Regions from separate parts of the Sporosarcina beigongshangi genome, predicted to be linked through region 2. Evidence: a T-box and tRNA genes for the amino acid it is inferred to sense, from the RefSeq annotation. Region 2 holds a T-box; the other holds one or more tRNA genes.
What was found. The T-box of region 2 lies ahead of R2B77_RS01505 (valine--tRNA ligase). A T-box ahead of a tRNA ligase gene usually reads a tRNA of that ligase, here a tRNA-Val.
Positions count from the first base shown of each region.

Region 1: it encodes a tRNA-Val, which carries the amino acid that the T-box ahead of R2B77_RS01505 (valine--tRNA ligase) is inferred to sense. The anticodon was not compared.

Region 1 covers NZ_JAWLIR010000004.1:98,069-113,868, reverse strand. Annotated here, with positions in the region: gene R2B77_RS02920 (PAS domain S-box protein) at 1-373, shown strand, start outside; gene R2B77_RS02915 (aldehyde dehydrogenase) at 389-1,777, opposite strand; gene R2B77_RS02910 (Gfo/Idh/MocA family protein) at 1,802-2,743, opposite strand; gene R2B77_RS02905 (hypothetical protein) at 3,011-3,154, shown strand; gene R2B77_RS02900 (DNA-3-methyladenine glycosylase family protein) at 3,318-4,178, opposite strand; tRNA gene R2B77_RS02895 (tRNA-Val) at 4,288-4,360, shown strand; partial or broken gene R2B77_RS02890 (ATP-binding protein) at 4,489-4,674, shown strand; gene R2B77_RS02885 (GlsB/YeaQ/YmgE family stress response membrane protein) at 5,040-5,288, shown strand; gene R2B77_RS02880 (hypothetical protein) at 5,390-5,758, opposite strand; gene R2B77_RS02875 (peptidoglycan recognition protein family protein) at 5,896-6,600, opposite strand; gene R2B77_RS02870 (methyl-accepting chemotaxis protein) at 6,789-8,135, opposite strand; gene R2B77_RS02865 (TRAP transporter permease) at 8,463-10,442, opposite strand; gene R2B77_RS02860 (DUF1850 domain-containing protein) at 10,480-11,007, opposite strand; gene R2B77_RS02855 (TAXI family TRAP transporter solute-binding subunit) at 11,106-12,098, opposite strand; gene R2B77_RS02850 (phosphatidylglycerophosphatase A family protein) at 12,287-12,871, opposite strand; gene R2B77_RS02845 (esterase family protein) at 12,983-13,711, shown strand; gene R2B77_RS02840 (YjcG family protein) at 13,982-14,497, shown strand; gene R2B77_RS02835 (GNAT family N-acetyltransferase) at 14,501-14,935, shown strand; gene R2B77_RS02830 (hypothetical protein) at 15,087-15,395, opposite strand; gene R2B77_RS02825 (stage VI sporulation protein F) at 15,484-15,738, opposite strand; gene R2B77_RS02820 (YjcZ family sporulation protein) at 15,755-15,800, opposite strand, start outside.
Region 2 covers NZ_JAWLIR010000002.1:192,185-207,984, reverse strand. Annotated here, with positions in the region: gene clpX (ATP-dependent protease ATP-binding subunit ClpX) at 1-668, shown strand, start outside; gene lon (endopeptidase La) at 787-3,111, shown strand; gene yihA (ribosome biogenesis GTP-binding protein YihA/YsxC) at 3,108-3,689, shown strand; gene hemA (glutamyl-tRNA reductase) at 3,936-5,300, shown strand; gene R2B77_RS01535 (cytochrome c biogenesis protein) at 5,448-6,278, shown strand; gene hemC (hydroxymethylbilane synthase) at 6,371-7,300, shown strand; gene R2B77_RS01525 (uroporphyrinogen-III synthase) at 7,293-8,051, shown strand; gene hemB (porphobilinogen synthase) at 8,054-9,034, shown strand; gene hemL (glutamate-1-semialdehyde 2,1-aminomutase) at 9,035-10,327, shown strand; gene R2B77_RS01510 (hypothetical protein) at 10,624-11,292, shown strand; T-box leader at 11,709-11,946, shown strand; gene R2B77_RS01505 (valine--tRNA ligase) at 12,147-14,792, shown strand; gene R2B77_RS01500 (ATP-grasp domain-containing protein) at 14,883-15,674, opposite strand; gene R2B77_RS01495 (ATP-grasp domain-containing protein) at 15,671-15,800, opposite strand, start outside.

The DNA of each region.
Region 1 (15,800 bases), on a different contig from region 2:
ACGGTCCATTGTTTGCAGTCCTAATATTCCTGCCAACACTGTAACAATTAATAGCAATGAAGATGGGATGAAGCAAGTTTTCATTAACGTATTGAAAAATTCCTCTGAGGCAATTGGCAAAAATGGTGATATAACCATCACATTGACTCGTCAGATAGACAGCATTTCAATCTCCATTCTGGATAATGGACCTGGTATGGATCAAATGACAATGGATAATCTTTACAAACCCTTCTTTACAACGAAGCTTGAAGGTACTGGGCTTGGTATGATGATTTCGAAAAAAATCATTGCTGACCAAGGTGGGACAATGACCGTTTCCAGCATTGTCGGTGAAGGTACTGAAACCGTTATTACGTTACCGATAATATAAGTAAAACCGCTATCCTTAACGGAGAAGCGGTTTTACTACTTTTAGTTTTTGACCATATGGAGGAAAAGCTATATTCATCGGGAAAGTTGTACTTTTTTTCATCATCGCTTTGGCATGTGTAAATGCTTCAAAGCTATATTTTCCATGATAAGCATTCATCCCTGATGGGCCGATCCCGCCAAACGGTAGGTTTCCATTGCCGACATGTGTAATCGTGTCATTAATGCATCCGCCGCCAAACGGTAAATTGTCGGTAAAGTATTCGGAGGCCTGTTCGTTTTCCGTGAACATATAAGCAGCAAGCGGCTTTGGAAGTTGTCGAATGCGATGCACCGCTTCTCCAAGATTATCGTATGTCAAAATCGGCAAAATCGGGCCAAATATTTCATCTTCCATCGAAGCATTATTCCATGATACATTGTCAAGAATTGTCGGTTCAATAAATAAATCCTCACGATTGAAATTACCACCGTAAACGATATGTGAACGATCCTTCTCAAGAATCGTGAGTAAACGACTAAAATGCTTATCATTGACGATCCTACCGTAATCTAAGCTTTCCGAAGCCTTCTCTCCGTAAAACTTTCGAATCGCGACACACATCGCTTTGACGAGCTTTTCTTTTACAGTATGATGCACCAGTACATAGTCGGGTGCAACACAGGTCTGTCCATTGTTGACGAATTTCCCCCATATAATTCGCTCAGCCGCTTTTGGTATATCCGCTGTCTGGTCGACAAGCGCTGGACTTTTTCCACCTAGCTCAAGCGTAATCGGCGTCAAGCGTTCTGATGCTGCTTTCATGACCACTTTGCCAACAGCTACACTTCCTGTAAAGAAAATATAGTCAAAAGATGCATGAATAAGTGCCGAAGTTTCCTTCTGCTCGCCTTCAACAACACGAACAAACTCCGGCGGAAAGATAGCTGTCAAAATCTCCTTCACAATTGCACCTGTATGAATCGTAGTCTCAGAAGGTTTGACGATCGCACAGTTGCCTCCTGCAATCGCACCGACAAGTGGCTCCATCACTAGCTGAAATGGATAATTGAATGGTCCAATAATAAGCACAGATCCGTACGGCTCACGCACGATGAAACTTTTCGCTGGTTGCAAATGAATTGGCGTCTTGACCACTTCCGGCTCCATCCACTGTTCCAGATTTTTAATCATATGCGATATGCTTGAGAGGACAAAACCTATTTCTGTTACATACGATTCAAATGGACTTTTTCGCAAATCTAAATGAAGTGCTTCTAAAATTGCAGCCTCATGTAACTGAATTGCTTCCTTTAGCTTCGACAGCATCGCAATTCGAAAGGCCACACTTCGCGTTTCCCCTGTAAAATAAAAGTTTCGTTGGCTCGCAATCATTACCTCAACATCTTGTGCAGTAACATTCATGTCGCTTCCTCCACTCATTCCTATTTAATCTAACAATTGATCGATCAACCTTTGCACTTCAAGTCCTTCATCAAATGATACAAGTAGCGCTTTTTCACCATTAACAGCTAAAACACATTCTTCTGTTAGCGAATTTACAGTATCGAAGGAAGTCAATATTTCAAAAGGACTGTCTTTTTGTGCGCTGCTAAGTTCCGACCAATTACGCAGTTTCAGAACGCCTTCTACTCCATATACTGTATAGGACAGTTCTTCTTGTTGACCAATTCCTGTAATGCCGTTTACCAGGAAAGGAATGTCACTCTTTGTTTTTCCGATTGCTAGGACACCCATTTCCGCAAGCGTTTCATCTTCAGGATAAACGGTTTCATGGGAAGTGATCGACAATTGACCGAACATCCTGTACATAAGCTGAAAATAATGTGGGAAAATTTCGCGCGTGAAGCCGCCTTGTTCACGTGAAGCAATCCAAGGATTTTGTTGCCAGGCGCGCGGCCAATGTGGGAAATACGCTTGTAGTTCGACTCGAAGTATTTCTCCAATCGTACCTTCATCGACAAGCTGCATCATATGTCGAACTGCCGGATTATAAAGGAGTGGAAAATGCATCGCCGTCTGGATATTGCTATTGTTTGCAGCTGCCGTAGACATCACCAATCCATCTGCCACGTCATGTGCCAGCGGCTTCTCACAAAGAATATTTAATCCTTGAGCAATCGCTTTTTCGCTGAGCATTGCATGAGAAACTGGAGGCGTTCCGACGTAGACCCAGTCCGGTTGAAGCGCAAGGACCTCCTCATAGGAGGATGCCGCATACAGTCCATATGTATCCGCCATTTCTTGCAAACGCTTCCCATTTTCATCAAACAAAGCAACAATCGTCGCTTCGGTATTTTGTATTACTTGTTTAATGATACGTTCACCAACTAGTCCCGTGCCAACAATGGCAAATGTAACTTTTTTCACGTAATTAACCCCTTTTTCAATTTAAAATCAAACACGCCGAGGCGTGTTTGCGTCCAGATTTTGAATAGAGCTTGCTCAATTAACTCCCTTCAAAATCCGTGACATCCGCCAGAGGCTTCAACTTGATACAGCCGGGGTTTGAACCACTGCTGTATCAAGTTGAAAAGGATAGGCCTTACGATTCCTTTTCACATTCTATGTTTTAAATTATACCATTCAAGGGAAAAGAATGTTCAAACAACAAAGACTATTAAGGAGGAAATAGACATGACAACAACTGAAACTTGGTGGGAAACAATTTTTGAAGGCGACCTGTCATTAGGTATTAATAAAGAGCGGCTCAGCGAACTAGAGGAAGAAAATTTTCTTTACTTTAACGATGAAGAACAAGTACAGGAGCTACCACACTGATAGTAAGCGAATGGACTTTGCCGATGCCCCCCACTTCAAGCGAACCCTAAAACAGCTTTTCCATACGATAATGGGAAAGCTGTTTTTTTATCTAAATGCATCAAACCCCCCACCGAATCCAGATGCAATTACACAAGGCGCAATTGATTGAAACTGTATAACTTTACTCAATGCTGCGCCATAGATATAAAGCAGCATAGCTTAAATAGGGCGACCAAACTGGAAAGCGGTCTAGCATTTCCTCTTTAGTCGGCTTACGATCCATTCCCCATAGTTTTTTCAAAGCATTTTGCAAGCCAATATCCGCCAATGGGAATAAATTCGGGCGTCCTAGCCCAAACATCAAAAAGTTTTGAGCTGTCCAAGGTCCAACACCCCTAAATGCTACGAGCCTAGCTACTACCTCCGCATCATCCATTCGCTTAAATTGCTCAAGGTCCAGCGTTCCTTCCGCAATCGACTGCGACAAACCAATGATATATTCCGCCTTCCGCGTGCTGAACTGCCTATCACGCAATTCCGAGACATCCAGCAAGGCAACACGTTCAGGTGATGGATAGCGCCAAACGCCCTCCACTTGTTCTCCGTATGATTCTACAAATCGCTGTGTCAAGGTGTGGGCAAATGATAGATTTAACTGCTGATGAATAATACTCGTCATAAGGTCTCCATATAATGAAAAGCTTTTTATGAGTGGTGTCCCTGCATGTTCCATAAAAAGCGGCTCCAAATCCGTCCCGACAAAATGCGCTTGGATACCGTCAAGCGGCCTGTCGAAGTGAAAAATCGCTTTAACCTCTTCAAATTGGGTATCATTGAGTAATCCTTGCATTGTGAAAGCAGGTTTCACTGTTGTCCCTGTTCCTCGAAGCGTCACAACATTCCCTTCATCCATCGGAATTCGGATTAGTCGCTCCGCGCTATCAACTGCATTGACAGGACTAGTTGCAAGTCTATCCAATGCACGATCAAAATCATAAACGAATGGTAATTCCATTTGTCTTTCGATTAGAAACACCCCCATACCGTTTATTATACTCCGATATAGTTTATTTAGAAAAGGTGTTGACTTCTTTTACAGATTAGCTATAATAGAACTTGTGCAGTAAGCAAGTGCACACGATAACTTCCCAGGTTCCATAGCTCAGCTGGGAGAGCACTACCTCGACAAGGTAGGGGTCGGCGGTTCGAGCCCGTCTGGGACCATACTTAGAACGTCATATGTACCAATGGTTTACAAGAAAACATCTTCCTAAATTGGAGGATGTTTTTTTGTTTTTATATCCTCGTGTGCCGAAAATGTGCCGAATTATTTTCAGTTTCATTTTTAAATTCATCTTTACGAGCATAGCTCTATTATTCTTACATCGAATAAAAGCCCGGATCAGAGGGCTGAATTGATGGGTGACGAAGGAATTACAACAGCCATATTCAATCGTTTACTTCACCGTGTGGAGGTTGTCAAAATAGATGAGTATAGTCATCGTATGAAGCAGCGAACAGTGTTCATTTCTACTTGACGCTTACAAGTGGTTAATTAAATATGGTATAACCTATGATAGAAACCAGAAAAACTATTAAACTAGATAAAATAATATTTAGAAGTGACTTTTTTAATGATCTTTTTTCCTTAGAAGAAAAAGACATGATTACTTCAAAACCTATAAATGTCCCTAATATGATATAAGGTTCCTTCCACAATTCCCACATTAGATATCACTACTCCCTAAATTGGTTTTTTTGTTATTTTTTAGTATACCATGTATAGATCTTTGCTAAGCTTAATCTCCCAAGTAATATCAAAAACTAGTAAATTCTCTTGTTTTGTTTTAATTATTGGATACGGGGAATAGAGTTATATACACAAATTGGGAGTGATGAATAAATGAGTTTACTATGGACTTTAATTGTCGGCGGTGTACTCGGGTGGTTCGCAGGAATGATTATCGGTAGAGATATACCCGGAGGAATTATTGGAAACATTATTGCAGGTTTGATTGGCGGATGGTTAGGTTCTATCCTGCTAGGTTCATGGGGACCAGAAATAGGCGGCTTTTTCGTTATTCCTACATTAATCGGCGCCATTATCTTTGTTCTAATTGTCAGCTTTATTTTAAAGACCTTGAAAAAGTGAAAATTAATACTATGTTCAAAAAAGTATATACAGAAAAAAGTGACCTTCCGCATGGAGTGGTCACTTTTTCAATACTGCCTTCTGATTGTAACATTGGATGCTTAGCTTACCTGGATCACTTTCATACCCTCTAATAAAATCTTGGCATCTGCATTTAAATAGAGACGAATGTCTTTTTTCATCAGTAAATCAGGATTGTTTTTGACTGATAGTCTGAGGCCCCGTACATCAAATCGAGTGGCATAAGTGTTGATGGTGTTAATCATGTGGAGTTCACGGCGGTTATAATTGTTTGTCGTAGAGTTCGACTCACTTTGAAGGAAATCAAGTAACTCTCTTGCATTTCTAGAAAGATGGTGTTTGTTTTTGCGTAATAGTTCCATATTTTTTTCGATGTACGTTCTTGCCGAGATGAGGTCAAGTTTTTCGATGCTCTGATTAATTTTAACTAATAATTCTTGTATCTCCATTGCTTAAGCTCCTTTACGACTATTTTTACCACTCCGTATAAAACAGTCTATTAGTATCATTAAAAGAGTATACAACAGTATTTAGTACTAGTAAATTAAAATGTTCTCAAACGCATATATTTTTTACTGAATAGCAATTAACTTTTTTTCCCACGCTGGTCAATAATGACTGTCAACGCTAGCGCATCATCGAGTGACAGCTTCCCAGCCTTAAAATCCGTTAGCCATTTCTCCGTCAATAAGCCATCCTTAACCGCCTCGGCTAAGTGTTGCTCAAAGGCCATTTTCAACGTGGCAGAACTTGGACTAAACATGCGCACCCCCTCCTTTTCTCCTATAGATGTAATTGTGTTCAATTCAGCCAAGCGTTTTGCAATCGCATTATGAACAGTAGTCATACGACCTTCCGCAATGATACGGTGCGGGCATTGTTTACCACTCCAATCACGATGCCATTTAACTCGATTCACGTCCCAGCCAAATTGTTTAAGTAAACGAGCAATGTATTCAATGGCATTCGCTTCCGCAGCTTTATAGGCAGCACTACCTGATTTCGAGAAACATATTTCAATCCCAATGGATTTGCGGTTGCCGTCCCCATTTCCATCCCCAGCATGCCACCCATTACGATTGAATGGAATTCCATGTACAGCGTGCTTATCGTCAATCGCGACGTGAAATGATGTGGCATTCTTATTGCGCGTCATATAGGCGATTTCGTTAATGGCCGTAGCATCGTTGGCGGTATTATGGATTGTAATGGTTTCCGGCGTCATGACGTATGGCGCCTTGAGCGGATAGAGCGATGTCGGAATAAAATGATTGATGTCAGTATATGCCATATGCTTCACCACCTTCCCTACTAAGATCCTATTACCATGCACGTATTACCATGCACGGGTAACAGCACCTTGTTTAGTAGCATATGGCATAACGTAGACAACCCCTATGACAATGCTACATAACCATAAAAAAATATCTCCCACACCCATTTCTGGTAGTAGGAGATATTATCGCACTTCAATTCCTGTTATAACTGATATTTTCGAATGATTTCACTGACTTTTTCGCTTAGATCCGTTAACCCTTGTGCAAGCATTGTCACACTACCAATTGCTTGTGATTGTTCATCCACAGATGCTGTTACCTCTTCTGCCGATGCAGCAGTTTGTTCTGCAATTGCAGAAACATTTTGAATAGCATCAGTGATCACTTTACTCTGTTCCGTTACTTGCTGAATTTCAACATTCAACTGTTCCATTGCTGCTGAAGTTTCTTGAACTGAGGCTGCAATTTTATTGAACTCTTCTTCTGTATCCTTAACAGCTGTGTTCAATTGACTGGAAATAGTTGTTGTTGTCATCATTGCCATCACAGTGTCTTCTACCTCTTTTTCAATCCCAATGATCATTTGTTGAATTTGGTTCGTTGAGACACTTGATTGTTCAGCTAATTTTCTTACTTCCTCAGCAACAACCGCAAAGCCCTTACCGTGCTCCCCTGCTCGCGCTGCTTCGATACTAGCGTTTAATGCCAATAAATTTGTCTGTGAAGATACGTTAGTAATTGCATCTGTAATCGTCGAAATATCCTTTAACTTCGTATACAGATTAGTAATCCCGACACTGATTTGGTCAGCTGCTAGCGTCGATTCATCATTTGATTTTTTTAGAACCGCAACAATATCTTGTCCTTTTGCTGTTGCATCTTCAGAAACCGCACTAATTTCTTTAATATGCTGATTTTGATCGTTCATTTTATCAACTGAAGCCGTTAAAAGACCTAGGCTTTTATTTGTATCCTCTAGATTAGTCGCTTGTCCGACTGCACCAGTCGTAATTTCCAGCATCGCAGCGCCAATCTCATCGCTACTTGCAGACGTTTCTTCAGACACTGCAGACAGCTCACTGGCCGAAGTCACTAATAATTCACTCGTTGCTTGTACATCTTTCAGTAACGCGCGCAGATTAGTCGTCATTTGATTGAAGGATACACCAATTTTACCAATCTCATCAGACGATTCCGGGAGCTGCTTAACTGTTAAATCCCCATTCGCAATTAGCGAAGAGTTTTGTGAAATCTCACTTAATAAGGCAATCTTTTTCCTTGTGACACCATAGAAAATAGCAGAACCAATACCAACTACGACCAAAATTAGTAGTACTATATCAAATTTCCCAATCAGCACTATGTCCTTTTTAGCGAATTGGTAGCTTGTTATACCGATTACAGAACCAATTATCGCGTTTAACAAGACAGTGAGCATCCATAATTTGAATGAAATTTTACTTGCAGCACTTTGTCTCTTTTGTTCTTTTTGCTTTGCTTGGAACTTTGGTTTCTTTTGCATCTTTGGTTTTCTCTGCTTCTTCTGCATTTACCATCCCTCTTCCCATCTTTCATTATGTCTAAAGTATTACACGCTGAACCTCGACTATATATTTATATCGGTCTGATTGCAAGTGAATAAAGGGTAATTTATGTGAAATCTATATGACTAGAGTCATAACTGGGATTTATTATATTAGAAGCATACCAAACTTTATAGAATATTAAAACATTTTTTTCAAAAGTATTCGACTAATACGATAATCAAACTTCCTTACACGTTAACGCTAATTTACTTTATTAAAAGATTTATTAACTCCCAAGACAATTAGAACTCCTCCACTATAAAATAGCGAAAGGAGTTCTATCATTTTATTTAAGAAACAGCCGCAACTTTATTATTGTCCTCGTCTTTATTCCTAGACAACCATTGAATTACAAACATTACTGCGAAGAGAACCAAACCGACAATATCCGTTATTGTTTCAGGATAAATAAGGAGTAATCCTGTACCAATCGCAATAATACGCTCAATCCAATTACATTTCCGGTACCAATAACCAATCATCCCTGCACCAATGGCAATCATCCCAATAATTGCAGTGGCAACGACCCAGACAATTTCAGGAATCGAGGCACCGATCATCAGCATAGCCGGATTGAAGACAAACATATATGGGATGATAAATGCTGCAACGGCAAGCTTCGCTGATGTAACACCGGTTTTAATAGGATCTCCACCTGAAATCCCAGCTGCTGCAAATGCAGCAAGTGCAACCGGAGGTGTTATATCTGCAATAATCCCAAAATAGAACACGAATAGATGCGCAGAAATAGCGACAACGAGTGGAACTGCTGCATCAGGATTATCCAGCATCAATAGCGTAATAATCGCTGGAGCCGCGATTGTCGATGTTATGACATAGTTTGCAGTCGTCGGGGAACCCATCCCCAAAACGATAGCTGCGAGCATCGTAAAGAATAACGTGAGGAAAATGTTTCCTCCCGCGGCTGAAATAAGTCCTGTCGCAAGGCTCAAGCCTAGGCCAGTCTTTACAACGACCCCTACTATAATACCCGCACAAGCTGTTGCTGCGGCAACGGCAAGAGCTGTACGTGCACCATCAACGAGTGCATGAATCATATCCTTCAATCCAAGACGTGTCGACTTGTCGAACGCACTCACAACAATTGTTAAAACAATTCCGAGAAGAGCTGCTTTCATTGTTGCAATACCGGCTAATAAGAATACAATAATTCCAATAATCGGTAACAGCAAGTAGATTTTCTTTAATGTTTCTTTTCGATCAGGAATCTGATCTTCAGCCATTCCCTGTAAACCTACCCGCTTCGCTTCAAAATGTGTCATGATCCAAACACCTGTGAAATAAAGAAGGGCCGGAATCGCTGCAGCTTTGGCAATTTGCCAGTACGTAACACCGCCGATAAATTCAACCATCAGAAATGCGGCTGCCCCCATAATCGGTGGCATAATTTGACCACCCGTCGAAGCAGCTGCCTCAACACCGCCTGCAAATTCTTTTCGATAGCCAAGCTTTTTCATCATTGGAATGGTATACGAGCCCGAGCCTACAACGTTGGCTACCGAGCTACCTGAAATTGTACCTTGTAAAGCACTTGAGAAAATAGCGACCTTTGCGGGTCCCCCAACTAATCGTCCTGCCAAGACCACAGCAAGGTCGTTGAAATAAGCTCCAACACCTGTCTTCACTAGGAATGCTCCAAATAACAAGAACACAAAAATAAAGGTTGCCGATACACTAATCGGTGTACCTAAAATTCCATCCGTCGTATAGAACATCAGTTGAACAACACTTTTCAAATCTTGCCCACGGTGTGCAAGAAAACCAGGGAAATAGGGTCCCAAAAATGCATAGACTAAAAACGTCACCGAAATAATTGTAATCGGTAATCCTACCGCACGCCTTGCTGCCTCCAAAGTAAGTAGAATAGCAATTACACCTACAACCATATCTAGTGGCGAAACACGACCAACCCGTAGCACAAGTTCGTCAATAAGTAATGGCCAATACAAGCCAACTCCTATTGCAAGAAGTGACAGGATTATATCGTAAAAAGGTACTTTATTCCTTTTAACGCCAACTTTTTTTCTAGCGGGGAATAGGATAAAAATAAGTGCCAGTGCAAATCCTAAGTGAATCGAGCGTTGAATATAGGCGGTGAAAGGCGTACCAATCGATGTATACAATTGGAAAATAGAAAAGGCAAGTAAACCAAAAAAGACAATTTTCTTAAAAATCCCGGTAACATTTCGGGTGTTCGATTCAGGATCATATTTTTGAAGTATTTCTAGCTGTTCCTCTTCTGATAGCATTTTAAACTCTTCTTGCTCTGATTCTAGAACTTCTGAATCATTTTGCTTTATCTCTTTTCCCATTCATATTAACCCCCTTCAGCATTTGATAGGCGGATAGTTTTTTCACGTGAAATGTGTATGACTTTCCCCTAACTAGCTGCTTTTTTAAGTTCAATTCAGTTCCAACATATTGAAAAGCTAATTCCGCATCTACATTACCAATTAGCATAACAAAAGAGTCAATGACATTATCATCATATGTAAGCGTGTACACACCGTCATTCACCGACAATGTTTCTCCTTCTTCCGCATAGCCAGGTAAACCGATAGCCAAATCTTCATATTGCATTGAAACGAGTCGGATTTTTTGATCTGCGGTTATTTCATAAGACTCGATAACATCAGTTAGATGAATGGAATGGACATACCGAATTCGAAAGCTATTATCGCTTTTTATTGGAAGATAGTAGAGCTTTGGATTTTCCGTTCTATGCTCAGTGAACGTAAACGCTTGTTTAAAAGGTAGAAAAAAGATTACCACGACACCAAAAAGAAAAAGCGGAACTATTACTTTATATTTCATCCGCCTCTTCCTTCCTTACAATCATTCAGCTAACCAAAATAAAAAAGAATAGGGCGGCGAAGCCTAACGCCTCACCGCCCCGCTTAGATTACAATGTATTATTTATTTACTTCATCAAAGTATTTCTGTGCTCCAGGGTGAACTGGAATTCCAATTCCATCAAGTCCTGTTTCAGCTTTGATTAGTTTTCCTTTAGCATGCTGAATTTTTGAAGCATTATCGTAAATCGCTTTCGTAATTTCATAGCCCAAATCTTCGGGAACCTCATTTTGAATAACGAGCATAGCACCTACAGAAACTGCTGGCGTGTCCTCAGCCAGTCCATAAGTTCCTGCCGGAATTATTTCTTTTGCATAATATGGATATTTTTTAATCAATTCATCAGCTTTTGCATCTTCAACCGGAACGACGTAGACATTTGCAACTGCGTTCAACCCTTCAACAGCACCCGTCGGAGTACCTGCTGTGATGAATGCAGCGTCAATTTGACCAGACTGCAAGCTTTCTTGTGACTCACCAAAATCGAGATTTTGTGGTTTAATATCATCCATTGTCAATCCATGGATTTCAAGAAGTTGCTCTGCATTTGCGTATGTTCCTGATCCAGGTGCACCAACAGAAATTTTCTTCCCTTTCAAATCTGCATATGTTTTAATTCCGTTCTTCTCAAGTGTAATCAATTGAACAGTTTCAGGATAAAGTGCACCAATAGCAGACACACCATCAATGACTTCACCGTCAAACATCAATTCACCTTTTGAAGCATAATAAGCAATATCTGTTTGAACGAAAGCAATATCAGCATCTCCATCATGAAGAGCTGTCATGTTTGCAGCCGATGCTTGTGAAGATTCCGCTGTTGTCTTAATGCCCGTAGCTTCTGTGATGAAATCTGCAAATGATCCACCTAATGGGTAGTACGTCCCCTGCGTCCCACCTGTTAAAATACTTAAAAAATCGTAATCCTCTTTTGTCTTGCCAGATTCAGAACCTTTCCCAGAGCTACCTGAATCGCTAGTATTACATGCTGCAAGTACAAGTAGCGCCATTAATGTTACAAAACCTAGTAAGCGTAATTTTGTCTTTTTCATTTCATTTCTTCCCCCTTTTTAGATTAAAAGTAAACTTAAAACTCATTCTATCATGAATACAAGACCTTTAGCTACCACTTTTATGATTACTCAGTTTTTTGCAAGCGCATTCAACTGTTTTGATAACAAAAAAAGCAGCCCGAAATAGAATCCTCCGCTGCTCGTGTCAATATATACTTACATTCGATTCAGATTTGTGCGCCTTTCACTTTCGTTTCAGGCATCGTATTATCCGGTGTAATATCTTCAAACGTTTCTCCTGCTTCTTCTAAGTCACGAGTTCTATGCGCTATACGTGATGCCGCACATGCCGCGATACTTGCCACAAGATCATCAAGGAATGTATGGACCCCGCTTCCCGCTTTCGTATCAAGCTCATGAATGATACCGGTTTTATTTTTATCCAAATGACCAAATGTCGTTACCGCAATAGAGCCATATGTAAACACAGCACCAAGTGCAATCGTTTCATCCACCCCAAACAATCCCTCATCAGAATCCACAATTTGCTGCAACGGAGCTGATAGCTTCCCTTGCTCTGCAAGCTCATCTAACTCAATACCAACCAATATTGCGTGCTGTAATTCTCGTTTGCGTAGCACACCTTCAACGGACTCAATGCAATGCGCCATTTCGAGTCCTTTATTATATGGTTGTTGTAATTCAAAAACGATTTCAGCTACCGCCTCTATTGTTACTCCGCGTCTCTCCAGCGCTGCTTTCGTCGCTTCCGTCACTACTTTTGAATGGACACTCTTTTGGTTATTAAACAATTCCGTTCAACTCCTTTTTTAAATTTTTAAAAATGCAATATAACCATTATACCTATAGTTAACGATATGTTACACTTTCAGTACACATACTCTTCTAGGAGGTCTTTCAAAATGAAATACGGGAAAATTGAAGATGTCACGATTTACAGTAAAGAACTTGACGAGGAGATGCAGCTACTCATTCACTTGCCGCATAACTATTCTCCCTTATATAAATACTCAGTGCTTATCGCATCGGACGGCAAAGATTATTTTCAGTACGGACGAATTGGACGCGTTGTCGATGAGCTAATGGATGCTGGAGACATTGAAAACGTCATTGTCGTTGGTGTCCCTTATAAAAGTGTTTCGGAACGGAGACGCATGTACCATCCTGAGGGGGATCGCCTCGAGGCTTATATTCGCTTCCTAGCACATGAGCTTGTTCCTTATATGGATGATAATTACCCGACCTATCAGATTGGTGCCGGTCGTGGACTCATTGGCGACTCTCTCGCAGCAACCGTTTCTTTACTAACCGCACTAAAATATCCAAACAGCTTCGGACAAGTCATCCTTCATTCACCTCTTGTCGATGAACACGTACTGGAAGCTGTTGAAACTGCACAAAACCCTTCACATTTATCGATTTATCATGTCATCGGACAGGGTGAAACAGAAGTGAAAACGACAGTCGACGGTGTTCGGGATTTTCTCACTCCTAATCGCGTTTTAAAAGATTTAATCGAAAGAAAAGGGTTTCCGTACTTCTATGAAGAATTTGAAGGAGACCATACTTGGAAGTATTGGCAGCCCGATGTCCGACGTGCTATTCAAAAAACTTACAATTTGTCAAACTGATTGCAGCCAGATTTGCAGAAATCAAGGCACTTGCGGCGTTCTAAAGCCTGAGTTCTATTATTCAGCTGGGGCTTGAACCCCACTAAGCTTGAAGGCATGTCTAGCATTCATCCCATCACTAAGAAGAAATGGAACTTTCTCCTTAGTCGTGGGGACTTTGGCTGAATTTAGTTAATTGATTTCGGACAAAACGGACATTTGTCGAACATTCTGGTATAATCAATACTAATAAAAGCCTTTACCAAATCACCCTTACTAGGAGGTAACATTATGAAATACGGCGTTGTTGCATTCCCTTCAAAGAAACTTCAGGACCTGGCAAATGCTTACCGTAAAAGATACGATCCGCATTATGCACTTATCACTCCACATATGACAGTAAAAGGTGTATTCGAAGCGAACGATCAAGAAATCGCAGAAGTGGCAAAAGCAATAAAAAAAGTGACAAATAAGCATAAACCCTTTGAATTGAGCGTTTCAAAGGTCAGCTCATTTGCTCCTATTACAAATACCATTTACTTCAAAGCAGAATTAAACGACGATTTAGAAGCATTGCATAAAGACCTAAACTACAATTTTCCTGGCGATGAACCCGAGTTTGCATTTGTTCCGCACGTGACAATTGCACAAAAGCTCACTTCCGGTGAACACGATGACATTATTGGTCAACTGAAAATGGTTGGTGTGGACCACACAGAAACAATTGACCGCCTCCATCTTCTCTATCAGCTCGAGGACGGTTCTTGGACAGTGTACGAGACTTTCCGCCTCGACGAGGATAACTAACAATTGGTTACAGTAAAAATTGTCACTTCTGACCACGAGCGGGAAGATGCATTTTCCGTCAGAAGAAAAGTTTTTGTAGAAGAACAAGGCGTACCACTCCATCTCGAACTAGACGATTACGATGAAGATGCGGCCCATTTTGTTGTCTATTCGATGACTTCACCAATTGGAGCAGGTCGACTGCGCGAAACGAGTACAGGTATCGGTAAAGTCGAGCGAGTTTGTGTGTTAGCCGAATGCCGAGGCCAGCATTTAGGGAATCTGATCATGAATGCACTTGAAGAGCATGCCAAAGAGACCGGGATGAATAAAATCATCTTAAATGCTCAAAGCTATGCGATTCCTTTCTATGAAAAGCTAGGATATGTCATTACATCACCTGAATTTATGGATGCAGATATTCCTCATCGTGCAATGGAAAAGATTATCACTGAATAAAAAAGGTTCGCTATGCATACAAGCACAGCGAACCTTTTTATTTAAATCAATCGCGCTCCGGCGTGATTGCGTTAGGATTTTGAATTGTGCCCAGCACAATTAACTCCCCTCAAACTCCCTATCATCCGCCGGAGGCTTAACTTGAATCAAGTTAAACATATGCATTAACCGAAAGGCCTTTACCAACCGCTTGTGAAATCGCGGGTGATAGATTTGCAGGATTTGGGTAAATAAACCCTTTAGCTACTAAAGATGGTGAGGCAACATGAGCAATATCCTTTACCTCCTCTTCCTTGTTATCCCGTTCCTGTTGAAATGCACCATGCGAATCCTCGGAAAAATTGAAATTGAATTTAACTTTGTTCACCCGATTGATATGTGCAAAATTATACGATTCCATATTCATCCGATTTGCATATTGCTGAGATTGAATTGGTTGAATTGGCAATAGATAACCCATTGTTAACACCCCTCTCTACTTATACCTATCTTCTATTACTAGTATACCCTTATTATCGGTATATAAAACCTAGTCTTCACTGAATTCTTTATTGTCTGCCAATCATATTTTGGATATCTTGTATATTAACAGACTTTCCATCCTTGATGATTGACCGAACGAGCTCATCTTCCGTATGCTGAGGTACCTCGCGTTTTGCCAGCTTTCCAACCTTTTGAATAATTTTTCTCACTTGCCGCTCATCATTGAAGTCTGCGAATTGGATTGCATTAGCCAGGGCGAATACTTCGTCCATCGGGACGCCCGTTTTTGATTCGATTTTCCGGAAAAATGAATCATTCATCTATAATCCTCCCCTCCTATAAGAAACTTTTGCCCACGATAATGAGCAAGATGAAGAGAACA
Region 2 (15,800 bases):
CAGGTGAAGGTGTCCAACAGGCACTTCTTAAAATTCTTGAAGGAACAGTGGCGAGCGTACCACCACAAGGCGGACGTAAGCATCCACATCAAGAATTTATCCAAATCGATACGACGAATGTCCTCTTTATTGTTGGAGGTGCTTTCGACGGAATTGAAGATATTATTAAACGTCGTATTGGACAAAAGGTTATTGGTTTCGGTACAGAGCAGAAGGTGTTAAAAGAAGATCAAACCTTGCTTGCAAGATTGATCCCAGAAGATCTTCAACGCTTTGGCTTAATACCGGAGTTCATCGGCCGTTTACCGGTCATTGCAACATTGGAGCAGCTAAGTGAAGATACGCTTCGTCAAATCTTAACGATTCCTAAAAATGCGATTGTTAAACAATATCAGAAGATGTTTGAACTTGACGATGTGGCTCTTCGTTTTGAAGATGATGCATTACTAGAAATTGCCAAAGAGGCGATTGAACGAAAAACTGGTGCTCGTGGCTTGCGTTCTATTATCGAGAATATTATGTTAGATGTAATGTACGAACTGCCTTCTTTGGAAGAAGTAACGGAATGTATCATTACAAAAGGTTCTGTCACTGGAGAATCAACGCCTATCCTGTTAAGGGAAGACGGTACTTCTGTCGACTTAGATCCTGAGAAAAATTCGGCGTAACGCCTGAAGGTTGAGCTGACTCCGACGACGCGCGTGTAAATGCGCTCATCGGTCGTCAGCTTTTTTTTCCACATACTACAATGTCTTGTTATACATAACTCATGGAGGTGACTTCCACATGACAACGAATAAGAGAACAAACATACCAGTGCTACCGTTACGTGGGCTACTTGTCTACCCATCACTTATTTTACATATTGATGTGGGTAGAGAACGCTCTGTATTTGCAATTGAACACGCGATCGCACAGGATAATTTGATTTTCCTTGCGACGCAAAAAGATATTAGTATTGAAAACCCCGAGCCGGAGGACCTGTATGAAATCGGTACATTGGCATTAGTAAAATCATTGACACAGCTACCAAATGGTACATATCGTGTACTCATTGAAGGGGTAGAGCGTGCGAAATGGTCAAATTATGAGGAAGCAGATTTATATCCGGTCGTTGAGGTTGTAGGGTATCCAGATGATGAGGAGAAAAATGCTGAATCAGAGGCTCTAATGCGAACATTGCTTACATATTTCAAGAAATACTCGAAGGTATCGAAGAAAGTAACCAAGGAAACGTATGATTCGGTTGCTTCTATCGTTGAGCCGGGTAGACTTGCTGATATGGTCGCTTCGCATTTACCGCTGAAGATAGTGGCGAAGCAGGAAGTTCTTGAAACAACAAATGTCCACGAGCGTCTCGAATGGCTGATTACAAGGCTTTATAATGAGCAAGAAGTGCTGAATTTGGAACGTAAAATTAATGAGCGTGTCAAGGAAGCAATGGAGAGAACGCAAAAGGAATTTTATTTACGTGAGCAAATGAAGGCTATCCAAACAGAGCTTGGCGATAAGGATGGAAAAGGTCTAGAAGTTGCGGAGTTAACCGAACGAATTGCACAAGCGAATATGCCAGAAGGCGTTAAGGAAACAGCATTGCGCGAGCTTGACCGTTATGAAAAAATTCCGTCCGCTGCAGCTGAAAGTGGAATTATCCGAAATTATATCGATTGGCTAGTGGCTTTACCTTGGTCAGATGCATCTAAAGATCAGCTTGATATTAAGCGTTCTGAGGAGATTTTAGACCGTGACCATGACGGCTTGGAAACAGTCAAGGAACGAATTCTTGAATATTTAGCAGTTCGTCAGTTGACGAATTCTTTGCGTGGCCCCATCTTATGTTTGGGTGGTCCTCCAGGTGTAGGTAAAACATCCTTAGCGCGATCTATTGCGGAATCACTGGGACGGAAATTTGTACGTATTTCACTCGGTGGTGTGCGTGACGAGTCTGAAATTCGTGGGCATAGAAGGACGTATGTCGGTGCGATGCCAGGGCGAATTATTCAAGGTATGAAAAAAGCAGGTAAAATTAATCCGGTATTTTTACTGGATGAAATTGATAAGATGTCAAATGATTTTCGTGGAGACCCGTCATCTGCGATGCTAGAAGTGCTTGATCCGGAGCAAAACAATTCATTTAGCGATCATTATATTGAAGAGCCATACAATTTGTCGAATGTGTTATTCATTGCAACTGCCAATGATTTGAGTGCGATTCCGGGGCCGCTTAGAGATCGTATGGAAATCATATCGATTGCTGGATATACAGAAATCGAGAAATGTTCGATTGCGAAAAATCACTTGATTCCAAAACAGTTGAAGGAGCATGGCTTAACGAAGTCGCAAGTTCGGATTAGCGACCCGGCAATCCTAGATATTGTTAGGTATTATACACGGGAAGCCGGAGTACGTGGTTTAGAGCGGGAAATTGCGGGGGTTTGTCGTAAAGCAGCGAAACAGATTGTGACAGGCGATAAGAAAAGTGTGACAGTCAGCCCGAGGACATTGGAGTCGTTAATTGGTAAAAAGAAAGTTCGTTATGGTCAGGCGGAAACGGTGAATCAAGTTGGTGTAGCGACAGGACTTGCTTATACGCAGGTTGGTGGCGATACACTGCAAATTGAAGTTTCTTTGTCCCCTGGGAAAGGGAAATTGATTTTGACCGGGAAACTTGGAGACGTAATGAAGGAATCTGCGCAAACAGCGTTATCGTATGTGCGCTCGAAAACAGGGGAATTTGGGATTGACCCAGAATTCCACGAATCGTATGATATTCATATCCATGTTCCTGAAGGCGCGATTCCGAAGGATGGTCCGTCGGCAGGTGTGACGATTGCGACTGCGCTTGTGTCTGCATTGACGAAGCGACCAGTGCGTCGTGAGGTTGGGATGACTGGCGAAATTACACTACGCGGTAGAGTTTTACCCATTGGTGGAGTGAAAGAAAAAACATTAAGCGCTCATCGCGCTGGCTTGACGACGATTATCTTGCCAAGTGATAATGAGCGCGACATCGAAGATATTCCAGAAAGTGTTCGGAAAGAGTTGACCTTTAAACTTGTTTCGGACGCAGAAGAAGTTCTCGAAATAGCATTGGAGGAATCTTCAAAATGAAAGTCCATAACGTTGAAATGATTATGAGTGCCGTAAGGCCAGAACAATATCCGTCTGAAGGATACCCAGAGTTTGCGCTTGCAGGCCGGTCGAATGTCGGGAAATCGTCATTTATCAATAAGATGATTGGCAGAAAAAGTCTTGCTCGTACATCTTCAAAGCCGGGGAAGACACAAACACTGAACTTTTATAAAATCGAAGAGCAATTGTTTTTCGTCGATGTTCCGGGATACGGCTATGCGAAAGTGTCAAAGTCATCCCGTGAAACATGGGGGAAATTTATTCAACAATATATGGTGGAGCGCGAGCATTTACGTGCTGTCATTCAAATTGTGGATTTGCGTCATCCGCCGACGAAGGATGATTGCCTCATGTACGACTTTTTGGTGAATTATAATATCCCTGCGATTGTTGTTGCGACAAAAGCTGACAAGATTCCTAAAGGGAAATGGGATAAGCACCTGAAAATTGTTCGAGAAACACTTCAAATGAGAAGCTTCGATTCCCTTATTATGTTTTCATCTGAAAAAGGGATTGGTATGGAAGAGGCTTGGCGAGAGATTGAAAGTAGAATGTGATGTATATGAAAAGTCCGAAGGGAGTCATTTTCTTCGGACTTTTTTTGTCTGCTAATAAAGCAGTCCCGTTGTTTAGTGCAAATTTATTGCATTGTGGTGAGACAACTACTAAGATAGATTAGAATCATTATAAATAATCTATTCAAACTGTTCATAGTCATACGTTGTTCACAAATTATCAATGAGAAATAATTGTCGTATGATATAATATAGCCATGAATAGAAAGTGAAAGGTGTGGGCACCTGGTGTATACAATCGTAGTTGGTGTTAATCACCGGACGGCACCCGTTGAGATACGAGAGAAATTATCTTTTATTGAAGCTGAGCTGCCGCAAGCGATGCAAACATTGCAACAGCAAAAAAGTATATTAGAAAATATTATTATATCGACATGTAACCGGACTGAAATTTATGCCGTTGTCGATCAATTGCATACAGGACGTTATTATGTAAAAAACTTTTTGGCTGAATGGTTTGATTTACCATTGGAGTCTTTTTCGTCGCATTTAATTATCCAAGAAAATGATGGAGCGATTGAGCATCTGTTACGTGTCTCAGCGGGTATTGATTCCATGGTACTTGGTGAAACGCAAATATTGGGTCAAGTACGCGACAGTTTCTTAGGAGGTCAAGAAATTGGTACGACAGGAACTGTTTTCAATGAGCTCTTTAAACAAGCAGTGACGTTCGCGAAAAAAGCACATACAGAAACGGCAATTGGTGAAAATGCAGTATCCGTATCGTATGCTGCTGTAGAGCTTGGTAAAAAAATATTCGGTTCCCTTAACGATAAGAATATTGCCATACTTGGTGCGGGGAAAATGGGCGAGTTAGCTGCAAAAAACCTGCATGGCAGTGGTGTTGGAAAAGTGACGGTTATTAACCGCACGCTGTCCAAAGCAGAAGAGCTTGCTGAAAAATTCGGTGGGCAAGCAAAATCGATGAAAGAATTACAGTGTGCACTTCTCGAAGCTGATGTCCTCATTAGCTCAACAGGTGCAAATGGTTTCGTCATTGACTATGAACTGATGGAGTATGCGGAGCGTTTACGTAAAGGGAAACCAATTTTTATGGTTGATATTGCGGTGCCGCGTGATTTAGATCCGCGTATTGGTGATTTACCAAATGTATTCCTTTACGACATTGATGATTTGCAAGACATTGTCGAAGCAAATCTTGCTGAAAGAAAACATGCTGCTGAAGAAATTGGTCTAATGATTGAGCAGGAAATTGTCGTATTTAACGAATGGGTAGCGACTTTGGGCGTTGTTCCTGTACTTTCAGCACTTCGTCAAAAAGCGCATCGTATTCAATCAGAAACGATGGCAAGTATTGAGAACAAAATGCCGAATTTAACGGATCGTGAGAAAAAAATATTGAGTAAGCATACAAAATCGATCGTCAATCAATTATTAAAGGATCCAATATTACAGGCAAAAGAGTTAGTGATGGATAAAAATGCGGCTGAAAAACTAGAGTTATTTCAGCAAATTTTTGGGATTGACGAAGAAGTTGTCCAAGAAAAAGAATTACTTGCGGGACAGGCGAAGGATCGTTTGAGGAGCAAGGTGAAAAGAACTGCGATAGCACAGCCAGATGTTCAATATTGAGTAAGTTAAGGAGTATTTTGCATCTATAGCAGTATAGTAGGTGTTCAAAATACTCCTTTTAAAGGTGATATAAATTGAAAGCGGGCTTCAATAAAGGGTTCCACCTGCGTGCTTAGCGTTTTTTAGCGGAAAGGTAGAGATGGTATCATGGCTGATATGACGATGGCGAGGCTGCATGAAGTGATGGTCGTTTTGTACGCAGTAAGCCTCGTCTTTTATTTTATAGATTATTTGAATAAGGATAGGATTGCACACCGAAGTGCTTTCTGGATTTTATCTGTAGTTTACATTTTACAAACGTTATTTCTTCTATTTTTTATGCTTGAAGCGAAACGTTTTCCGATTTTATCACTGTTTGAAGGGATTTATTTTTATGCGTGGCTACTCATTACACTGTCAATCGTGTTGCATTTGTTTTATAAAATAGACCATGTTGTCTTTTTCTTGAATGTCATCGGCTTTTGCTTCATGACCATTCATACATTCGCTCCGATGCAAATCGCGCAGTCACCGATAGGCGATGCGCTTGTTTCAGAGCTATTATTCATTCATATTACGTTTGCGATTTTATCCTATACGGCATTTTCGATGTCCTTTGTCTTTGCGATTTTATATTTGTTAGTTTATAAAATCTTGAAGAAAAAGAAGTGGTCAAAACAATTTAGTCGATTGCCATCGTTGCATCAAACAACAATGGGTATGAAAGCTTCGATTTATACGGGCATTCCTTTGCTGCTTGTTAGCCTAATTTTAGGGATGCAGTGGGCGCAAGTAGCGCTGGACGAGTGGTCACTTTTTGATATGAAGATTGTAGGATCATTTATTCTTCTAGGTGTTTATAGCTCTGTATTATTTTTGCAACGGGGTGGTAAGCTGACAGGAAACGATTTCGCTTGGGTAAATATCTTTGCGTTTTTGTTTGTTATTATTAATTTTTTCCTAGGGAGCAAATTATCTACATTCCATTTTTGGCTCTAACTTACTAGAGCTGAAACTGCAGGCATACGTTCGATGAAATTGTGCCAAATACAACAGGTCTATAAGATAAAGAAAGGTTGGATTGAAATTATATGAGGAAAATCATCGTAGGTTCAAGAAGAAGCAAGCTGGCATTGACGCAAACGAATTGGTTTATTGATCAAATGAAGGCGGCTGGGGTACCATTTGAATTTGAAGTGAAGGAAATTGTGACAAAAGGCGATCAGATTCTTGATGTAATGCTTTCAAAAGTAGGGGGTAAAGGTCTGTTTGTTAAAGAAATTGAGCAAGCGCTTTACAATAAAGAAATTGATTTTGCTGTCCATAGTATGAAGGATATGCCGGCAATCCTTCCAGAGGGACTTGTCATTGGCTGTATTCCGCCGCGTGAAGACGCGCGTGACGCCTTCATTTCAAACGGTCATGTCAAGCTGATGGATTTACCGGTAGGCGCTGTTGTCGGTACATCTAGTTTACGACGCAGCTCACAGTTGCTGCTCTTACGCCCAGATCTAGACATCAAATGGATACGTGGCAATATCGATACACGTTTGAAGAAATTGCATGACGGTGAGTATGATGCAATTTTACTTGCCGCAGCGGGTATGAAACGGCTAGGCTGGAGCGATGATGTCGCAACTGAACTGATTTCTGCTGAAGATTGTATTCCGGCGGTTGGTCAAGGTGCGTTGGCCATCGAATGTCGTGCAGATGATCAGGAATTGCTTGCAGAACTTGCGAAAATTTCTGATGATAAAACATGGAAAGAAGTTGAAGCGGAGCGTACATTCTTGTCGGAAATGGACGGTTCATGCCAAGTGCCGATTGCAGGCTTTGCGAAATATGACGGTGTCAATGTTGAATTGACAGGCTACATTGCCTCTCCTGATGCAACGCAAATTTTCAAACAGTCTTTCGTAGGTGCTGATCCGGTTGAAGCTGGTAAAGAAGTTGCCAAGATATTGCGTGCACAGGGAGCTTCTGAAGTGATTGAGAAAGTGAAGGCGGAAATGGATGCGTAATGGTCAACCGCTATTAGGGGAGACGGTCATTTTTACGGGGACGCCGAAATCACAAGATGTTTTTGAACGGGTGGAGCAGTATGGCGGCATACCGCTGTCATTTCCACTGATTCGAGTAGCAGAGTTGGTGGAACCGACGGATGAGCTTCGTTTGAACGCTTGTCCGACATATGATTGGCTCATTTTTACGAGTCAAAGTGCAGTGGCTGCATTTGGCGCTAAACTTAAGCGTTTCGAGATATCGTCAGCAACTATTCCAGCAAAAATTGCAGCAGTTGGTACAAAAACTGCAGAAGCACTTGAAAAGCTTGGTTTTACTGTTGACTTCATCCCAACAGTGTTCAGCGCAGATGTATTCGTTAAGGAATTTAAACCGACTGAAATGGATATTCGCCGTCTATTATTCCTACGTGGTTCAATAGCTGGAGTCACCATCAAAGAAGAATTGCCTTTTGAGGTGGATGAATGGACGGTTTATACAACGGAACGAGTCAGTGACTCAATTGGCTCACTCATTGATGTGTTGCAGCATAATAAGCAACTAAATGTTTTGTTCGCAAGCCCTTCGGCGGTGCGTGTATTTGCTGAGGAAGTTGCACCTCGAGTAGGATGGACTGGTTATACGATTGCGGCAATTGGACATGTGACGGAAAAAGCGCTGCTTGAAGCAGGAGCCGCCGTTCATGTAAAGCCTGATACATATACATTGATGGATCTCGTCGAGAAATTGGCGAGGCGAAAGGAAGGGTAACTTTGGAGAATTTACAATTCAGACGTAACAGGCGTTTACGTAATTCGACTACATTACGTGCGATGGTGAGAGAAACAGTTTTACAGAAAGAGGATTTCATTTATCCGATTTTTGTGACTGAAGGGGAAAATGTGAAAAATCCTGTATCTTCAATGCCTGGTGTTTTTCAATTTTCACTAGATCAATTAGCGGTTGAAATCGATGAAGTCGTTGCACTCGGAATTCCTGCGGTAATTCTGTTTGGTGTCCCAGCGGAAAAAGATGCGACAGGTACGGGGGCTTATCATGACCATGGAATTGTTCAGCAAGGTATTCGTTTTGTCAAAGAACGTCATCCAGAACTGATTGTTATTGCGGATACATGCTTATGTGAGTATACCGACCACGGACATTGTGGCGTGGTCGAGGGTGACAAAGTATTGAACGATCCTTCACTGGATTTATTGGCACGAACGGCTGTCAGCCAGGCACAAGCGGGTGCTGATATTATTGCACCATCAAATATGATGGATGGCTTTGTCGTTGCGATTCGTCAAGCGCTGGATGCGGCAGGATTTTTAGATATTCCGATTATGTCTTACGCTGTGAAATATGCTTCCGCTTATTATGGACCATTCCGTGAAGCAGCGGGTTCGGCACCACAGTTTGGCGATCGTAAAACGTATCAAATGGACCCAGCGAACCGTCTAGAAGCAATGCGCGAAGCGGAGTCCGATGTGGCAGAAGGTGCGGATTTCTTAATCGTCAAACCGGCACTGTCGTATCTTGATATCATTCGTGATGTGAAAAATAATTTTGTCTTACCGATTGTTGCTTATAATGTGAGTGGTGAATATGCGATGGTCAAGGCGGCTGCTCAAAATGATTGGATCGACGAAAAGAAAGTCGTTCTTGAAACATTGACAAGTATGAAGCGTGCGGGTGCAGATCTGATTATGACGTACCATGCTAAAGATGCGGCGCGCTGGCTGGAGGAGAACTAATTGGGAAGAAATTATGAGTTGTCGAAACAAGCATTTGCTGAGGCTGTAGATTTGTTACCAGGCGGCGTGAACTCACCGGTTCGTGCGTTTAAATCGGTCAATATGGACCCGATTTTCATGGCAAGTGGTAAAGGTGCGGTCATTACGGATATTGATGGTAATGACTATATTGACTACGTGCTATCATGGGGACCGCTTATTCTTGGTCATACAGATCCTGACGTCGTTGCGGGCATCAAGCGTGTCGCAGAAACGGGTACAAGCTTTGGTGCACCAACAGTAGTGGAGAATGAACTGGCGAAACTCGTCATCGACCGGGTACCATCGATTGAAATGGTCCGCATGGTGTCATCTGGAACAGAAGCGACGATGAGTGCATTGCGTTTAGCACGTGGCTTTACTGGCCGTGATAAAATTTTGAAGTTCGAAGGCTGCTACCATGGACACGGCGACTCACTGCTCATTAAAGCAGGCTCTGGCGTTGCAACGCTTGGTCTACCAGATAGCCCGGGCGTACCGGAATCGGTTGCCAAAAACACGATTACGGTTGCTTATAATGACTTGGAGAGCGTCAAAGCAGTTTTTGATGAATTCGGTGATGACTTGGCCGCTGTCATTGTTGAGCCAGTAGCGGGGAATATGGGGGTTGTGCCTCCTGAACCTGGTTTTCTGGAAGGTCTACGTGAGCTGACAGAGAACAATGGCACGCTTCTAATTTTTGATGAAGTGATGACAGGCTTCCGTGTAGGTTATAACTGTGCACAAGGTCATTTTGGTGTGACACCAGATTTGACGTGTCTTGGTAAAGTAATTGGCGGCGGATTGCCAGTTGGTGCATACGGTGGTAAGCGTGAAATTATGGAAAACATCGCGCCTTCGGGAACGGTTTATCAAGCAGGGACGTTGTCAGGTAATCCACTTGCCATGACGGCGGGTATTGAAACATTGAAAAAGTTAACACCTGCATCGTACGATTATTTCATGAAGCTGGGCGATCAGCTAGAGGCTGGTTTCCGTGCTGCGGCAGAGAAGTACGATATTCCGCATACGGTGAACCGTGCTGGCTCGATGATTGGCTTCTTCTTCACAAATGAAAAAGTTACGAATTACGATAAAGCGAAAACATCTGATCTTGGCATGTTCGCAGAGTATTATCGCTTAATGGCAGAAGAGGGCATTTTCTTGCCACCATCTCAGTTTGAAGGGATGTTCTTATCGACTGCACATACAGAAGAGCATATTGCGAAAACAGTCGAAGCGTTCCATACAGTGTTTGCTAAATTGCGTGGGTAACAGATAAAATAAATAGCTGAACTAGTACCCCCTGATCGCTTTGCTGATTGGGGGGATTTTTTGTTTATGTAATGAATCGGGAGTAATTGAGTTTTTCATATAGGTAGTCCGGTTTTCGAATTTCGTAGTTCAGTTTGGTGCGAGGCTAGTCCAGTTTCGGCCAGGTAGTCGAGTTTCTGGAATAGGTAGTCGAGTTTCGAATTTTGTACTTCAGTTCCCAAATTCCACTCCCGTCCTTCTATCAAACACAATCCGTGCATACAATTGTTTGTGTAGGAATAGAGGAGGGAACAATAATGGAGAAGAAGCAGTGGACGATGCAGGAGGATTTTATTTTCCCGGTAGAGACAGGCGTGCCGGCAGGTGTGGAGTTATTGCAAGTAATCCCGAGGTATACGGAGGAACGGACGGCAGAAGCTGTGCGCTTGACGGGTGTTTATCATATCGCAGCGAATGTCGTGTTTGATGAGGGGCAAAGAGCGGAAGATTTTTCGGATTCAGCGATTCTTATTGATGATGTAGATGTGCAAGGAGAGGCGGGGTATTTTGAATATGCAGTGCCTCTTCACATTGATTTACCGTCTGAGGTAGGTAGTCCGTTACAAGTTGTGACAACGGCAGCGATTAATGAATCGGACGGACAAGGGGTATTTAGTGTAGTTTGGGATGTCGAGTGTTCCTACGAAAAAGCAGTAGCCCAAGTGGAAGAGCCGGCAATGACTGCGTCAACAGAAGAGCTGAAAGAAGTTGTAGAAGCAGATGATTTGTCCATAACAATTGAAGCGGATAAGTCAGGGATTACAGAAGCCGAAGATGCCCTCGTGGTCGATTCACCGACTGCAACTCAAGCCGGCACTCCATTCCATGAGGCAGACGAAGCGCTGGCATTCATTGCAGGGCTTGAAGATGGGGTTTCCATAACGAGTTTCCGTTCAAATGATGTTTTTGTAAAAAACGAAAGCTAATCCACAGAGTAAGCACAATAGCAGGAAATCCCCGGTCGTCGGCACGATTAACAAACGAATGAGTTGGAAAATACAAATCGGGATGATGATTCCCTTGCAATAAAAACGGCACTTTCGCAGCCAAGGTGGCAGTAAATATGGGTTATATCCTTTTCTCATCATACAATCCTTTCATCTTTATTCTGCAGTCATTTCTCACCTCTATAGGGGAGAAATGACTGCAGTTTTATATCCTGTTTAGGGGGCGTTCAAACGCCGGCTGAACAAAGATGAAGCCTCCAGCGGATGTCACAGATTTTGTAGAGAGTTAATCGAGCAAGCTCGATTCAAAATCTGGACGCAATTACGCTGAGGCGTAATTGATAATATACTTGACGGGTGATCTACTATTCCGCTACAATAATAAGCAACTATATAAAGATGCGATGAACGGGATAGTACGTAAATTTGATTACTTCAGAGAGGGTGCCGGTGGTGAGAGGCCCTGTAATTGATTGACCGAATGTCACCCGCGAGCAGTTTCTGGGAACAGGATGAAGATTTCATCTTTAGTAGCAGAAACCGGTTTGAAGCCGTTATCGAAGTGTGAGGTGCACGAGTTCTTTGTTGTGCACGAATAAAGGTGGTACCGCGAACAGCTCCTTCGTCCTTTAAGGCGATAGGAGTTTTTTTGTTGTCCAGTTTTAAGGCGCCAGCCCTTCGAGTCGCTTTAGTATAGGGAGGGATTGAAGTACATCCCTCCTCCCTGCTGATAAAGGCGAAAAACGCCTTTATCTTCAGGTCTTCCAGCGCTTGTCAGGGCTAAGCGGCGCCTTTCACATTTCTTAGTGTCCAAAAACAAAGGAGGAATTACTATGTCAAATGAAAACTTGTCGATGCCCACAAAATATGATCCGCAGTCCATTGAATCAGGTCGTTATGAATGGTGGTTAAAAGGGAAATTCTTCGAAGCACAACCCAAAAGTGATAAAAAACCGTATACGATCGTGATTCCACCGCCGAACGTAACAGGTAAACTTCATCTTGGCCACGCTTGGGATACTACACTACAAGATATCCTAACGCGCATGAAGCGCATGCAAGGCTATGACGCATTATGGTTGCCGGGAATGGACCATGCGGGGATTGCCACGCAGGCACGTGTTGAAGCGAAATTACGTGAAGATGGCATCACGCGCTATGACCTAGGTCGTGAGAAATTTGTTGAGGAAACATGGAAATGGAAAGAAGAATATGCCGACCATATCCGCGCACAATGGGGCAAACTTGGTTTAGGTCTCGACTATTCACGCGAGCGTTTCACATTGGATGAAGGTCTGTCAAAAGCTGTACAGGAAGTGTTCGTGAAACTGTACGAAAAAGATCTCATTTACCGTGGCGAATACATTATCAACTGGGACCCAGCGACGAAAACAGCTATATCTGACATCGAAGTAATCCATAAAGATGTGCAGGGTGCCTTCTATCATATGCGCTATCCACTAACAGATGGCACGGGTAATATTGAAATTGCAACAACACGCCCAGAAACGATGCTTGGTGATACAGCAGTTGCAGTACACCCAGAAGATGAGCGCTACAAGCATTTAATCGGCAAAACGGTGCGTTTACCAATCGTAGGCCGTGAAATTCCAATTGTTGCAGACGATTACGTGGATATGGAATTCGGTAGTGGGGCAGTGAAAATTACACCTGCTCATGACCCGAATGACTTTGAAATCGGTAACCGTCACAATTTAGAGCGTGTTTTGGTGATGAATGAAGACGGCTCTATGAACAAGTTAGCAGGTAAATACGAAGGAATGGACCGCTTCGAATGCCGTAAAGCAATCGTTAAAGACTTGCAAGACATGGGTGTTTTATTCGAAATCGAAGATCATTTGCACTCTGTTGGTCACTCAGAGCGAAGCGGCGCTGTTGTTGAACCGTATTTATCGACACAATGGTTCGTCAGAATGCAGACGCTTTCCGATGAAGCCGTTAAGCTTCAACAAACAGAAGGCAAAGTTAATTTCGTACCTGACCGTTTTGAGCACACGTATTTACAATGGATGGAGAACGTACATGACTGGTGTATTTCTCGCCAACTTTGGTGGGGCCACCGCATTCCAGCTTGGTATCATAATGAAACAGGCGAAGTACATGTTGGTCACGAAGCACCAGCAGATATTGAAAACTGGACACAGGACAATGACGTACTCGATACATGGTTCTCCTCTGCGCTATGGCCGTTCTCAACAATGGGCTGGCCGGATGGCGATAACGAGGAATTCAAACGCTACTACCCAACAGATGCGCTTGTAACAGGCTATGACATCATTTTCTTCTGGGTGTCTCGGATGATTTTCCAAGGTATTGAATTTACAGAACAACGTCCATTTAAAGATGTGTTGATTCACGGCTTGGTACGTGCAGAAGACGGTCGCAAAATGTCCAAGTCACTTGGTAATGGTATTGACCCAATGGATGTCATCGACAAATACGGAGCAGATGCGTTGCGCTACTTCCTATCAACTGGTTCATCACCAGGGCAGGATCTTCGCTACTCAACAGAAAAGGTAGAATCCATTTGGAACTTTGCCAATAAAATCTGGAATGCTTCCCGTTTCGCGCTGATGAATATGGATGGCATGACGTATGAAGAGATTGACCTCTCAGGTGAAAAATCAGCTGCGGATGCATGGATTTTAACGCGTTTGAATGAAACCATCGAGCAAGTGACGAAATTAGCTGATCGCTATGAGTTCGGTGAAGTGGGCCGTGCATTATATAACTTTATCTGGGATGATTTCTGTGACTGGTATATTGAAATGGCGAAGCTACCGTTGTACGGGGAAGATGAAACAGCGAAGAAAATGACGCGCTCTGTTCTCGCTTACGTTCTCGACAATACAATGCGTTTGTTACACCCATTCATGCCCTTCATTACGGAAGAAATCTGGCAGAACTTGCCGCATGAAGGGGAGTCTATTACGGTAGCAGCATGGCCGGTTGCCAATGCGGCGCTAACGGACGAATCACGTGCAACAGATATGAAATTATTGATGGATATTATTCGTGCCGTGCGCAATATCCGTGCTGAAGTGAATACACCGATGAGTAAAAAAGTGCCTTTGTACATTGCTGCGAAAGATGACGCAACGGTTGCTGTGCTAGAAGCAAACCGAGGCTACATTGAGCGCTTCTGTAACCCGGAGACATTAACACTTGGCAAGGCAATAGCAGCACCAGGGAAATCGATGTCAGCAGTCGTCACGGGCGCAGAATTATTCTTGCCACTCGAAGGATTATTGAATATAGACGAAGAACTTGCTCGCCTTACAAAAGAGTTAGCGAAATGGCAAGGTGAAGTCAAACGTGTTCAAGGTAAGCTTGCCAACGAGCGTTTCATGTCCAAAGCACCTGAAGCTGTTGTCGCAGAAGAACGTGCGAAAGAAAAGGACTATCTTGAAAAGTACGCAGCGGTTGAGCGTCGTATGCAGGAATTGAAAGAAATCTAAGACGAACACACAAAGACCCAATCGTGGAAATACGATTGGGTCTTTGTTTATTTCTGCTCATTGGATTGCGGAACATGCAGGCAATCACTTTTAGGAAAGTCTCAACTTGATATATTCCATCAATTCCCCGGCGACTGAGAAATCATGTGTCGTATATAGCGATCGTGCGCCGACGGGATCTTCGATTTCATTGAACAACCACCTACCATCAGGTAACAAGATAAAATCAATCCCGATATAGTCGCTTTTCAACGCTTTAGCGATACGCTTCGCTTCTTTTTCTTGCCAGCCATCAAGTGTATATTTTTCGACCGAGCCACCGAGTGTGTAATTTGATTTGAAGGAGCCGTTGCCAGTCCGTTTGACCGCAGCAATCACTTCTTCACCCAACATGAAGACACGGATATCGCGTGCGCCGGATTCGATGTATGGTTGGGCAATGATAGTTTGGTTATGGAATTGTGTGAAAAAACCTTGCGCCTGTATTTGTGATGTGCAAAGGACGACTTCTTGCCCACCATATCCGTCTATCGTTTTCAAGACACATGGGTACGCGGTAATTTGATCCACCCTCCGTACTTTCTTTGTGGGTACAGCTGCAATGCCGAGAAGGGTAGCAAGCTCGAATGATTTAAGTTTATCGTTAGCAATGCGGTTAACCTCGGCTCGGTTTACTAAACGGAAGCCTTCGCTTTCAAATTGACCGGCAAGGCTTGGATTACGATCCCGAAAAAGAATAAAGTCTACATCGGTATCTGGCTGTTTATCTCCGGTAAGTAAGTGCAACTCGATGCCTATGCGTCCTGCCTCATTTATCAGGTCGTCGATGAACATTTGATTTCTAATAGCTTCAATTTTCGAGTAGTAAACAACGCCCTTCATGCAAGCTTCCTCAAAATATAAGCAATCATTGCATCCGCGACATTAACGCCCGTAACGTTATAAATATTGCGGATATGCGCGGCTGCATTTACCTCGCAGACGAGTGGTTCCTCATTGTTTCCGAAT